DNA from 4 places in the Serratia sp. HNCC26DJ206 genome. Region 2 is predicted to be linked to each of the others. Evidence: predicted binding sites of a transcription regulator. Region 2 holds the regulator's gene; each other region holds the start of a gene.

Region 1 (3,120 bases), on a different contig from region 2:
ACTGCGTTCAGACACAGGACGACACCAAACTATCAACAATAGTTCCAAAAGAATTATTGACGGCAGTGGCAAGGTGTCCGAATAACACTAATGAGGGTAATAATGATGAAACGCAACATTCTTGCAGTAGTAATCCCAGCTCTGTTAGCAGCTGGTGCAGCAAACGCAGCAGAAATCTACAACAAAGACGGCAACAAGCTGGATTTGTATGGTAAAGCTGTTGGCCTGCACTATTTCTCTAGTAATGAAGGTGATGACGGTGACAAATCTTACGCGCGTCTTGGCTTCAAAGGTGAAACCCAGATCAATAGCGAACTGACCGGTTATGGCCAGTGGGAATACAACTTCTCAGCTAGCAACAGCGAAGGTAAAGATGCCCAAGATGGCAACAAAACCCGTCTGGGCTTTGCTGGTCTGAAATTTGCTGATTACGGTTCATTCGACTACGGCCGTAACTACGGCGTAGCGTATGACATTGGTGGTTGGACCGATATGCTGCCTGAGCAAGGTGGCGATACCTACACCTTCACTGATAACTTCATGAACGCACGTGCTACAGGTGTAGCGACCTATCGTAACAAGAACTTCTTCGGTACGGTTGATGGTTGGGACTTCGCGCTGCAGTATCAGGGTAAAAATGATCGCGAAGGCGAACTCAAAAGAGCTAACGGCGATGGCGTAGGCGTTTCTACCACCTATGCAATCATGGATACCGGCGTCAGCGTTGGTGCAGCCTACACTTCTTCTAACCGTACTCTTAAGCAGAAAGATGCAGCTCTGTCTAATGCTGGTGGCGACAAAGCTGAAATTTGGGTTCTGGGTGCCAAGTACGACGCGAACAACGTCTACTTTGCGACCATGTATTCTGAAACTCACAACATGACCCCATACGGCAGCGGTAAATTCGCTAACAAAGCCCGTAACTATGAAGTGGTTGCACAATACCAGTTCGATTTCGGTCTGCGTCCTTCTATCGCTTACCTGCAGTCTAAAGGCAAAGACCTGAACACCTCATACGGCAACAACAAAGACCTGGTTAAGTATGTTGATGTCGGTGCTACTTACTACTTCAACAAAAACATGTCTACCTATGTTGATTACAAAATCAACCTGCTGAATGAAAACGACTCAGGGTTCTACAACGCTAACGGCATTGCTACCGACAACATCGTAGCTACCGGTCTGGTTTACCAGTTCTAAGTTGTTGCGCTTAATGGCAGTCTCTTGCCAGATGAGTTAAAAACAGGGCTTCGGCCCTGTTTTTGTTTACGTTGTCCTGCCGCTTTTTATCCTGTTAATGCTCCCTTCTCCGTCATTTTTTGTGCTGAATCTGCCGCCATCACAAGATCGATGTGTTTTTCTCGCAAACGGTTGGCAAAGCCGATAACTGGCGCTACCCTGATGCTTCTGTCTGCTTAACTCTAGGCCATGGAAGCAATCTGACATGTTTGAAAAAATCACCGCTGCACCTGCCGACCCGATTCTGGGTCTGACCGATATTTTCCGCGCGGACGCCCGTCCGAACAAAATCAACTTAGGGATTGGCGTCTATAAAGACGAAACCGGTAAAACACCGGTACTGGCCAGCGTGAAGAAAGCTGAACAATACCTGCTGGAAAATGAAATCACCAAAAACTACTTGGGTATCGAAGGTATCCCTGAGTTTGCCAGCTGTACACAAGAGTTATTATTCGGCAAACAAAGCCCGATCATTGCCAGCAAGCGTGCGCGCACCGCGCAAACACCAGGTGGTACCGGTGCCCTGCGTGTCGCAGCAGATTTTATTGCCAACCAAACCAACGCCAAACGTATCTGGATCAGCAACCCAACTTGGCCTAACCATAAAAATGTGTTCGGCGCTGTTGGCTTGGAAGTATTGGAATATGACTATTATGACGCCGCCAACCACGCGCTGGACTTTGATGGCCTGCTCAATAGCCTGAAACGTGCAGAGGCTGGTGATGTGGTGCTGTTCCACGGTTGCTGCCATAACCCAACCGGCATCGATCCAACCGAAGCGCAATGGGCACAGCTGGCGGAACTTTCCGTCGCCAACGGTTGGTTGCCGCTGTTCGACTTCGCCTACCAAGGTTTTGCCAAAGGTCTGGAAGAAGACGCGCAGGGTCTGCGTATTTTTGCGGCCAAGCATAAGGAACTGATTGTTGCCAGTTCTTACTCGAAGAACTTCGGTCTTTACAACGAACGTGTTGGTGCCTGTACCGTAGTCGCAGCCGACGCTGAAACTGCCGAGCGCGCATTCAGTCAGGTTAAAGCAGCGATCCGCGCTAACTACTCCAACCCACCGTCACACGGCGCAGCCGTGGTTGCCACTATTTTGGGTAACGAAGCATTGCGTGCCACTTGGGAACAGGAACTGACCGACATGCGCCAGCGCATTCACCGTATGCGTCAGCTGTTCGTGAATACCCTGCAAGAGAAAGGCGCGAAGCAAGACTTCAGCTTTATCATCAACCAAAATGGCATGTTCTCTTTCAGTGGATTAACCAAAGAGCAGGTTCTGCGCTTGCGTGATGAGTTCGGTGTTTATGCCGTTAACTCTGGCCGCGTTAACGTTGCGGGCATGACGCCAGACAATATGGCACCGCTGTGCGAAGCCATTGTCGCCGTACTTTAAGCTGAAAAATCAGCATTAAAAAGGGGCGTACTGCGCCCCTTTGCTATTATATTGCTGCCGGGAATACCCGCTTACCAGACAGCAGGCTCTTCGCGCAGGAAAGGATTGGTTTGGCGCTCTTGCCCAAAGGTGGACATCGGCCCATGCCCGGGAATAAACGCGATATCATCACCCTGCGGCAATAGCTTGGTGCGAATCGAGTTAATCAGCGTCTGATGGTCACCACGCGGGAAATCACTTCGACCTACGCCACCGCTAAACAATACGTCGCCCACCAGTGCCAGACGCGCCTTGCCGTTAATAAAAACGACATGACCCGGTGTATGTCCGGGGCAATGCAGAACATCCAGCGATAATTCCCCCACCTGCACAGTATCCCCTTCCTCCAACCATTGCGTCGGCGTAAAGGCTGCGCATTCTGCCAAGCCGAACATGCGGCTCTGGGCTGGCAAACCTTCGAGCCAGAAGGCATCTTCTTTATTTGG
Region 2 (3,120 bases):
GTACTGGCGAAGAAATCCGCGTCAGCCAGTTGGATAACGACTACTGGCAGAACCACTACATCGGCGCACGCCGTGTTGTCACGCCAAAAACTATCCGTTGATTTATTGCGGCTGAGACATAGCCTCAGCCGCCCTTTCCTGCCGATGCTTTAATCAATCAGCCGCTTAACATGCTTTAAACCTTTTTTTCACCCGGAAAGTTGCTAAGATTATTGTCCATAAAAAACACACAACCATTCTGTTTTCCTCCTTCAACCACCGGGTTGGAGGTTGTCGGAATAATAGTGCTGTATATAAAAAGGAGAAAGCAATGTCGTTTGAATTACCTGCATTACCGTATGAGAAAAACGCTCTCGAACCGCACATTTCTGCAGAAACCCTGGAATACCACTATGGTAAGCACCATAACACCTACGTGGTTAACCTGAACAACCTGGTGAAAGGCAGCGAGTTCGAAGGCAAAACCCTGGAAGAGATTGTCAAAACTTCTACCGGCGGCGTGTTCAATAACGCAGCACAGGTGTGGAACCACACCTTCTACTGGCATTGCCTGTCACCACAGGGTGGCGGCGAGCCAACGGGCGCAGTAGCCGCTGCGATCACCAAATCCTTTGGTTCTTTTGCTGCTTTTAAAGAGCAATTCACCGATGCCGCCGTGAAAAACTTCGGCGCGGGTTGGACCTGGCTGGTGAAAAAGGCGGATGGTACGCTGGCGATCGTTAGCACCTCAAATGCGGCAACCCCGCTGACCGGTGAAGACAAACCGCTGCTGACCGTTGACGTGTGGGAACATGCCTATTACATCGACTACCGCAATGCGCGTCCGAAATACCTGGAGAACTTCTGGGCATTGGTGAACTGGGCGTTCGTGGAAAAGAATCTGGCGTAATCGCTGGAGGTTGATAGCAAGGCGCAGCATGCTGCGCCTTTATTATTTCTTGGTATGAATCAGTTCAATGCGGCGATAAAACCGAAAACAATAATCATTGCTAAAGCACAAACGGTGGTAATCAATGACATCTTCAAATCGGTATCCATAACGACTCCCTATCAGATTGGCTTCACTAAGCATAAAATCCACACGATTAATGCGTCAAATCATTTTCACACAGTTCGTGACTAAAATCTTGTTATCATTTCCCAAGTTATAATGCCGAATAGATCTTCCACTTTGCGTCAATTTGGGACAAAATCCGCAGTTCACAACTGCGTACCGGCAAAATGCCCCTCCTGTTTAAGCGGCTTACGAACTCAGCACTAAAAACTCAGCTTCCGCTTCTCTGGAGAGAGATCTATGCAGGCAAACGATTAACATCATACTTACATGGCATAACATGTGAGTTCAGGAGTCATTCTTTACATGGCAACGATTAAAGATGTCGCCAAACGCGCTGGCGTGTCCACCACCACCGTTTCGCACGTCATCAATAAAACGCGTTTCGTCGCCGAAGAAACAAAAGAGGCCGTTCGGGCTGCGATCAAAGAACTGCACTACTCCCCGAGCGCGGTCGCACGCAGCCTGAAGGTTAACCATACCAAATCGATCGGTTTGCTCGCGACCTCAAGTGAAGCGCCCTACTTTGCTGAAGTGATCGAGGCGGTAGAGAACAGCTGCTATAGCAAAGGCTATACCCTGATCCTTTGTAACTCACACAATAACCTCGACAAACAGCGTGCCTACCTGGCGATGCTGGCGCAAAAGCGTGTTGATGGCCTGCTGGTAATGTGCTCGGAATACCCGGACCAGTTACTGGGCATGCTGGAGGATTATCGCAATATCCCCATGGTGGTGATGGATTGGGGTGCTGCACGCGGTGATTTTACCGATACCATTATCGATAACGCCTTTGAAGGCGGTTATCTGGCTGGCCGCTATCTGCTGGAACGTGGCCACCGTGATATCGGTGCTATTCCAGGGCAGTTATCACGCAACACCGGCGGCGGCCGCCATCAGGGCTTCCTGAAGGCGCTGCAAGAGGCCAACGTTGAGGTGCGTGAAGAGTGGATCGTCCAAGGGGATTTTGAACCCGATTCGGGTTACAAGGCCATGCACCAGATCCTGTCGCAGAAACACCGCCCTACGGCGGTATTTTGCGGAGGCGATATTATGGCAATGGGGGCGATCTGCGCCGCCGACGAACTGGGTCTGCGCGTCCCGCAGGATATTTCGGTGATCGGTTACGATAACGTGCGTAACGCGCGCTATTTCACCCCGGCGCTAACCACCATCCACCAGCCGAAAGAGCGCCTGGGGGAAATGGCTTTCACCATGCTGCTGGATCGCATTATCAGCAAGCGTGAAGAATCCCAAGTGATTGAAGTGCATCCAAAACTGATCGAACGCCGTTCCGTGGCCGATGGCCCATTTATCGATTATCGCCGCTAGTCTCTTCGCTCAACCACTCCTGGTTGAGCGTTTCACTATCCCCTAGATACTCCAGTAGCCAGGCCATCGCCGGTGATTGTGCGTTCTGCTGCCAGGTCAGGCAGCAGGCACTGGCGGGAAACGGCTCCTGCAATTGCAATGCCACCAGTTCACCGCTTTGTACCAATGGCAGTACGCGATGCGCGGGTACCATACCAACACACAACCCGCTGCGCAGGCAATCTACAGCGGAAACCCAGTCGGGGACGGTAAGCCGCCGCTGATTATCCAATGACCAGGTCACTCGCTTGGGCAAGTTGCGCGACGTATCCTCCAGCAATAGAGAAGGATATGGCCGCAGTTGATCGTTGCGCAGCAAACCGGTCAGACTGGCCAGCGGATGTGACGTGCTAACGACACACAACCAGTTCATAAAACCCATATCGCGAAAGGCAAAACCACCGCCCACCGGCACCGCACGCGTGGCACCGATCGCCATCTCGGCCCGGCCATCCACCAGCGCGTCCCACACGCCGTTGAACACTTCCGGTTGCACCATCAGTTCCACATCGGGGAAGTGGCGATAAAAATCCAGCACCAGTTGGCGACTGCGCTGCGGTTTAACAATGATGTCCACCGCGATTTTTAGCTGCCCGCGCCAACCATTGGCCACCTGCTGGCATTGACGACGCGTATCAAGCATTTTTTTGATAACAGTACGCGCTTCTTTTACAAACAGCGCACCGGCAGGCGTC
Region 3 (3,120 bases), on a different contig from region 2:
CCGCTGTTGTGCACCCGCGGTGCCAGTTCGTTGATCAACAGGCGATCGCCGACGATAAAGCACTCCATCGCCATCACGCCAACGTAGTTCAATTCATTCAAAATAGCCGACAGCATCTGCTCTGCCTGCTGCTGCAACGCCGGGTTTGGCTGCGGCAGAACCACGCTGGTACGCAGAATACCCTCTTCATGCAGATTGTGGGTCAACGGGTAGAACACCGACTGGCCATCATGACCGCGCGCGCCCACTAAAGACACTTCGCCAGAGAAATTGATCCCTTGCTCAACAATACATCCGCCGTAGGCATCGGCCGGTAATTCGCTTTCCTGGCCCGGGCGTAAACGCCACTGCCCACGGCCGTCGTAACCGCCGACGCGGCGTTTGACGATCGCAAGTTCGCCCAAATTCGCGAACACCTGTGGCCATTGATCGCGGCTGGCCAGCAGTTGCCACGGGGCGGTGGCCAGATTAAGTTGATCGAGCAGCTGTTTTTGCGTCAGGCGATCGGCCAAGCGTGGGAAAATATCGCGGTTGACGAAGTTGCTGTGGGTGGCGAGTTCACGCGTTAGCGCAGTTTCCGGCCAGCGTTCTATCTCGGCGGTGATCACGCTGTTCTGATAGGGCACCGCTTCTGGCTCGGCGTCGATGCCCACCGGATAAACCGTAATCCCCAGAGGTTCGCCAGCCTGGCGCAGCATGCGCCCCAGTTGGCCGTTACCCAGTACGCAAACCGGCTTCATGCTTCCTCCCGCGGGTCTGGGTTATTCAGCACATCGTCAGTTTGCGCCTGACGCCAGGCAGCCAAGCGCTGTGCCAGCGCCGTGTCGTGCAGCGCCAGAATTTGTGCCGCCAACAGGCCAGCATTTGCCGCACCGGCTTTACCAATCGCCAGCGTGCCGACGGGAATACCGCGCGGCATCTGCACAATCGAATACAGGCTGTCGACACCGCTCAACGCGGCGCTTTGCACCGGAACACCCAGCACCGGAACCAGCGTTTTCGCTGCCAGCATGCCCGGCAGGTGCGCTGCACCACCGGCACCGGCGATGATCACGTCAAAACCGATCGCGCTTGCGTGTTCGGCAAAGCTGAACAGTTTATCTGGCGTGCGATGGGCGGAGACGACTTCGACATGGAACGGGACTTCGAGCATAGTCAGAACTTCGGCCGCAAACTGCATGGTGGCCCAGTCACTTTTTGATCCCATTACAATTGCGATTTTAACCTCAGCATTGGTGGCTGAAGCAGCGTTGGCTCCCATGTGGATATGGCTCCTGTCGTTGTACAGAGGTCGGCCCGGCAGGCCGGATGAGGGCGTAGAGCATATCATGAGTGTATGGCGAGGAAAACGGTTGCGTCGTTGGTTTTTGCTGCCAAAAGCGCTCTATTGTCAGAAAGGGAATGCGATCAGTTCAACGGCTTCTGGCGTCACTTTAATCATGGAACCTTCCACGTGCCAGGCCCCTAGCACTGCACGCTGGGCGTTGCCGGTACTCAGCATAAGCGGGTGGATCGCCGGGCGATGGGTGTGCCCGTGGATCAGCCAGTGCACGTTGCTGTGCAGCATCGCTTGCTCAACGGCCTGCGGGTTGACGTCCATGATCGCTTCAGATTTGTACTTATTGGTCTGTTGGCTGCGTGCACGCATTTTGGCGGCGATCTTCAAACGCCAGCGCAACGGCAGAGCCAAGAACAGTTTCTGGATCCAGGTGTTATGCACTTTACGGCGGAATTCTTGATAGGCCTGATCGTCGGTACACAAAGTATCGCCGTGCATGATCAGGATTCTGCGGCCATACAGATCGATCACCTGCTGTTCCGGCAGCAGGGTCATGCCGCTGGCCTGGGCAAAACGCTCGCCGAGCAGAAAATCGCGATTACCGTGAATAAAATAGCAGGGGGTGCCAGCCAATTGCAGCGCGTTTAACGCGGCGGCGATCTCAGCGTGCAACGGCTCAGGGTCGTCGTCACCAATCCAGGCTTCGAACAGATCGCCCAGAATGTATAACGCGTCGGCGTGAACGGCTTCACGCTGCAAAAAACGCAGAAAACCGGCAGTGATTGCCGGTTCCTGTGCGCATAAATGCAAGTCTGCGATAAACAGCGTGCTCATGCGGCGACGATTACTCGCTGATGGTGACGCTGGTGATCACTACATCTTCCACCGGCACGTCCTGGTGCATGCCGCTGCGGCCGGTTTTTACGCCTTTGATTTTGTCGACCACGTCCAGGCCTTCAGCCACTTCGGCGAACACGCAATAACCCCAACCCTGGGCATTTTCGGCACGGAAGTTCAGGAAGTCGTTATCAACCACGTTGATAAAGAACTGTGCGGTAGCAGAGTGTGGATCGTTAGTGCGCGCCATCGCCAAGGTGCCACGGGTGTTTTTCAGGCCGTTGTTGGCTTCGTTTTTGATGGTTGCTTTGGTGTCTTTCTGACGCATGCCAGCTTCAAAACCACCGCCCTGCACCATGAAACCATTAATCACCCGGTGGAAGATGGTGTTGTCGTAGAAACCTTCACGGCAGTAACTCAGGAAGTTTTCAACGGTGACCGGCGCTTGCTCAGCGAAAGTTTTGATAACGATGTCGCCGTGATTGGTGTGGAAAGTAACCATAGTTTAGTCCTAGCAATGAAGTGATGTGTCATATATACCCAAAATAATTCGAGTTGCTTGTAGGCGGCAACTGAACGAAGCCCCAGGAGCTTACTCAAGTAAGTGACTGGGGTGAGTGAAGGCAGTCAACACCCAAGCAACTTGAAGTATGACGGGTATAGAGACGTGAGCGATCAGACCGGCTTTATAACATATCTCAATTAATCAGTCAGCAGCTTGCCGCTTGCCCCGTGGGCGGAACTCTGATTTTCTGCCGCTGAAATCAGCAATCCTTGGGCTTAACCTTGCATTAGCTCAGCTTTTCGGGTTTCAATACGTTGATTAACCCGATCAACATTGCACACCACGGAATGCCCTGATGCTAAAGATCTTCAATACCCTGAGTCGTCAAAAAGAGGAATTCAAGCCTATTCATGCCGGTAAAGTGGGCATGTACGTGTGCGGGGTAACCATTTATGACCTGTGTCACATCGGCCACGGGCGTACCTTTGTGGCTTTTGAC
Region 4 (3,120 bases), on a different contig from region 2:
TACTATTTAATGTCATCAGAAAGTGGTGATACTTATTATTTCCCGCCTTCCCGTGCGGGATTTCTTTTTGTAGGTTACTGTTATTTTTCGTGCTCTTTCTTGAGCTTTTATTAGTGATAAACTAAATTTCAGTACTCACAAACCTTAACCTCCCGCGGTGGCCAGGCTGGCAACGGGTGGGCGTTCAGGAGTTACAGCTATGCAAATGACCCTTATGGAATACATCACGCAATACTTCAATGGCGATCTCTATCGCTATGCCCGGTATGAAGGTGTGAGCCGTGAGCAAATTCTCAAATGGATAAATAACGAATGTTATGTCGTCAAAGGGAAATTGGTCATACCGGTTAAGCATTTGCCCGGTTGAGTCAACATTGTAACGGAGACAAAAAAACCCCGTTTGAACGGGGTTTTTTGCTATTAGATACCACGGAAAATCAGAAGTTATAACCGACAACCGCGTAATAACCCCAACCGGTAGACTTGATTGGGCCTTGCGGTGTACCGATATCAACCCCATCCTGCCATTGACCACCGTTATGGAAGTAACGGGCAACGAACGAGTAGTGCCAGTGATCGTAGTTCAGCGCCAACACATGGCTGGAAGCAATGGAATTGCTGGTGCGAGCTTGGCGGCCATTAACGGTGAAATCGTTCTTACCTAGATCGGAACCAAAATCAAAGTTAGTGAAACCAATATAGTTCAGGTTGCCGCCCCACATCTGAGTCAACGGCACAAAGTATTTCACTTTGAAACGGTAGCCATCCCAACTGTCTTCATTCGCCGCACCGTAGTTCTGCCACTGATATTTGGCATAAATGTTCATCGACAGGCTGATTGGCAAACCCGTGTCGATGTCAGTCCCTAGCCCCATATACCAAGTGCTCTGGCGCGATGCGTTGTTGCGACCCATGTCGTAGATATAGTTGTTGGCGAAATACCACTCTTTAAATGGCCCAAAGCTCAGATCGGCACCGGTCAGTTTGTCGATCGAGAAACGCGGTTCGATCTCCATAAACAGCGGTGAGCCGTTATCCCAAATACCCCGGTTTGGCGTATTGCCCGTACCAAAGAATTTCGGCACATCCACGTAGCCATAAAAATCCAGCCAATCCTTCTTGGTGTAGGCTTCGTACTCCAGATACACGTCATTGTTCAGTTGTGGCCCGAAGCGGGTGTGGTAGCTACCTACCACATTGACACTCTGGTGCCACCAATCTGAAACGAACTGGCTATCTTTGCTATCCGCCATTGATGATGTGCTGTAAGACGCAGTGAGAAGCACACCTGCTGCGAGAGCGATTTTTTTCATTTTATTACCACATGCTTAAAGGGCCATTGGCGGCCCGTTAGAAAGATGACGATGAGTCTGGTGTAACGAACGGTTAATCCGACGCGCGCATTATAGAAACCAGCGGGTGCAAGAATCTGTGATCCAGTGAGACATTTTACGATGAGGTAATCGATTGCGTTCTCATTTTTTGAATTATTTTTCATTTACATTCATATTCAATGTGATACCCATCATTAAAAAAGGGTTTTAGCACGGAATCTGTACCCTTTATCTACGGCCCGTGGGATTAGCCGGATTCAGAATAATGGCGTAAAAAAGCCGACTATGAGTGTCGGCTTTAACTCGAGGGGTGGCACTGTGCAAAACGGTGAACTAGCGCACTCCGGGAAGCGCCTTGGCAATATTCTCCTGGCGGAATACCACTTCATCCCCCCGGGCAATTTCCCAACGGGCGACCGGAATGTCGGTCTTGGGTGCCGCAACCACTACGGAACCATAAATCAGCTTATCGTCACGGCGCAGAATAACCACATCCAATTGATATTCGTGCAGTAAGTTAGCGGTGGTCAAGCGCACAATGTCGCCGGTACTGAAGCTATGCCCGTCAAGCGCAGGTTGCTGAATAAACTGAATATCATTTCTCATTTTTCACGTTCCTTCAGGCAGAACAGTTAATTTGAGATTAGCTTAAATCCATCACTTCGCGAATCACCAAGGTTAACCTGCGCGCGTGGCCCGCCAGCAAATCAACGAACCGGCAGTGACCATGGCCACTCCCTGCCAGAAGTTAATGGTCAGCGACGTGCTGAGAACCACGGCGGCAAATACCGCCGACAGCACCGGCGTAAAATAAGAAACCGTGGCCAGCAAGGTCATGTTGCCATGCAAGATCCCGACATTCCATGCCGCATAGCCAGCCCCCATGGCGATCCCGGCAGACAGCAATGCCACGCTAACCGGCAGGCTGAAATGCATGCCGCTTTCATTACTGAACGGATATTGCAGCCACAGGGCCAGCGCGGTCAGCGTAATAAACAGCACCACCGCGTTTTTGCCCTGGGCGAGCCTCTTGGTGACGTTGCAATAGACCGCCCAGATCACCGCACCGCTGAACGCCAGCCCATAGCTCAGGGGATTAGTGCGCACATTGACCAGCATTTGCGCCGGGGACCATCCCCCATCGCCGCTCATGATCCAACCGATGCCAAACAGCGACAGCAGCAGCCCAGGGATCACCCACCATGTAGCCTTCTGGCCATTGAACAGGATCGCCATCAACACGGTAAAACAGGGCCACAGATAGTTGATCATCCCCACTTCAATCGCCTGCATGCGGTTACTGGCATAACCCAGGGACAGAGAAAGACAAATCTCGTAGGCCACAAACAGCAGGCTGCCAATAATCAGGTAAGAACGAGGGAAATCACGCAGCTTCGGGATACCCATCACGATCAGCAAAAACAACGTGCTCACACTGTAGATCATCGCCGCACCGCCTACCGGCCCCAAGCCTTCGCTGACGCTGCGGATCAGGCCGACCACGCTGCTCCACAACACAATCGCCAGCAGGCCAAACAGAGTTGCTTTATGGGATACGGATAAGGCAGGCATCAAGGTAGGATCCAATCATCGATTTTTTAGGATTTTCACTCTACTGGCCTGAAAGGCAAAAAGAAAGGCGGGATCACCCGCCTTGCAAGATTACTGCTGTGGCTGCCGCTCAAACTGTGGCGGCGGCTGGCGGAAACGACGGGTGAGGTACACCAAGTAGGCAAACCCCAGCGCCGCCCAGATCAGCCCCATGGTAAGCGAGCTTTTCTCCAGG

What was found. The regulator PurR, encoded in region 2, represses purine synthesis genes. The targets are predictions, from matches to a motif close to CANGCAAACGTTTGCNTG.
Region 1: AC2A1E_RS07740 (amino acid aminotransferase) is a predicted target of PurR. The motif match lies at 1,361-1,378, and genes of this name have one in related genera.
Region 3: purE (5-(carboxyamino)imidazole ribonucleotide mutase) is a predicted target of PurR. The motif match lies at 1,342-1,359, and genes of this name have one in related genera.
Region 4: AC2A1E_RS16745 (nucleoside-specific channel-forming protein Tsx) is a predicted target of PurR. The motif match lies at 1,457-1,474, and genes of this name have one in related genera.

Annotation. Positions count from the first base shown of each region.
Region 1 covers NZ_JBXUGP010000009.1:28,806-31,925, forward strand. Annotated here, with positions in the region: gene ompC (porin OmpC) at 103-1,200, shown strand; gene AC2A1E_RS07740 (amino acid aminotransferase) at 1,445-2,635, shown strand; gene AC2A1E_RS07745 (MBL fold metallo-hydrolase) at 2,707-3,120, opposite strand, start outside.
Region 2 covers NZ_JBXUGP010000028.1:61,903-65,022, reverse strand. Annotated here, with positions in the region: gene AC2A1E_RS18500 (C40 family peptidase) at 1-101, shown strand, start outside; gene sodB (superoxide dismutase [Fe]) at 311-889, shown strand; gene cydH (cytochrome bd-I oxidase subunit CydH) at 949-1,038, opposite strand; gene purR (HTH-type transcriptional repressor PurR) at 1,361-2,386, shown strand; gene punR (DNA-binding transcriptional activator PunR) at 2,367-3,120, opposite strand, start outside.
Region 3 covers NZ_JBXUGP010000014.1:11,488-14,607, reverse strand. Annotated here, with positions in the region: gene purK (5-(carboxyamino)imidazole ribonucleotide synthase) at 1-740, opposite strand, end outside; gene purE (5-(carboxyamino)imidazole ribonucleotide mutase) at 737-1,261, opposite strand; gene AC2A1E_RS10980 (UDP-2,3-diacylglucosamine diphosphatase) at 1,391-2,113, opposite strand; gene ppiB (peptidylprolyl isomerase B) at 2,124-2,618, opposite strand; gene cysS (cysteine--tRNA ligase) at 2,977-3,120, shown strand, end outside.
Region 4 covers NZ_JBXUGP010000024.1:62,594-65,713, reverse strand. Annotated here, with positions in the region: gene AC2A1E_RS16750 (hypothetical protein) at 200-367, shown strand; gene AC2A1E_RS16745 (nucleoside-specific channel-forming protein Tsx) at 438-1,313, opposite strand; gene AC2A1E_RS16740 (hypothetical protein) at 1,668-1,940, opposite strand; gene yddG (aromatic amino acid DMT transporter YddG) at 2,013-2,906, opposite strand; gene AC2A1E_RS16730 (APC family permease) at 2,997-3,120, opposite strand, start outside.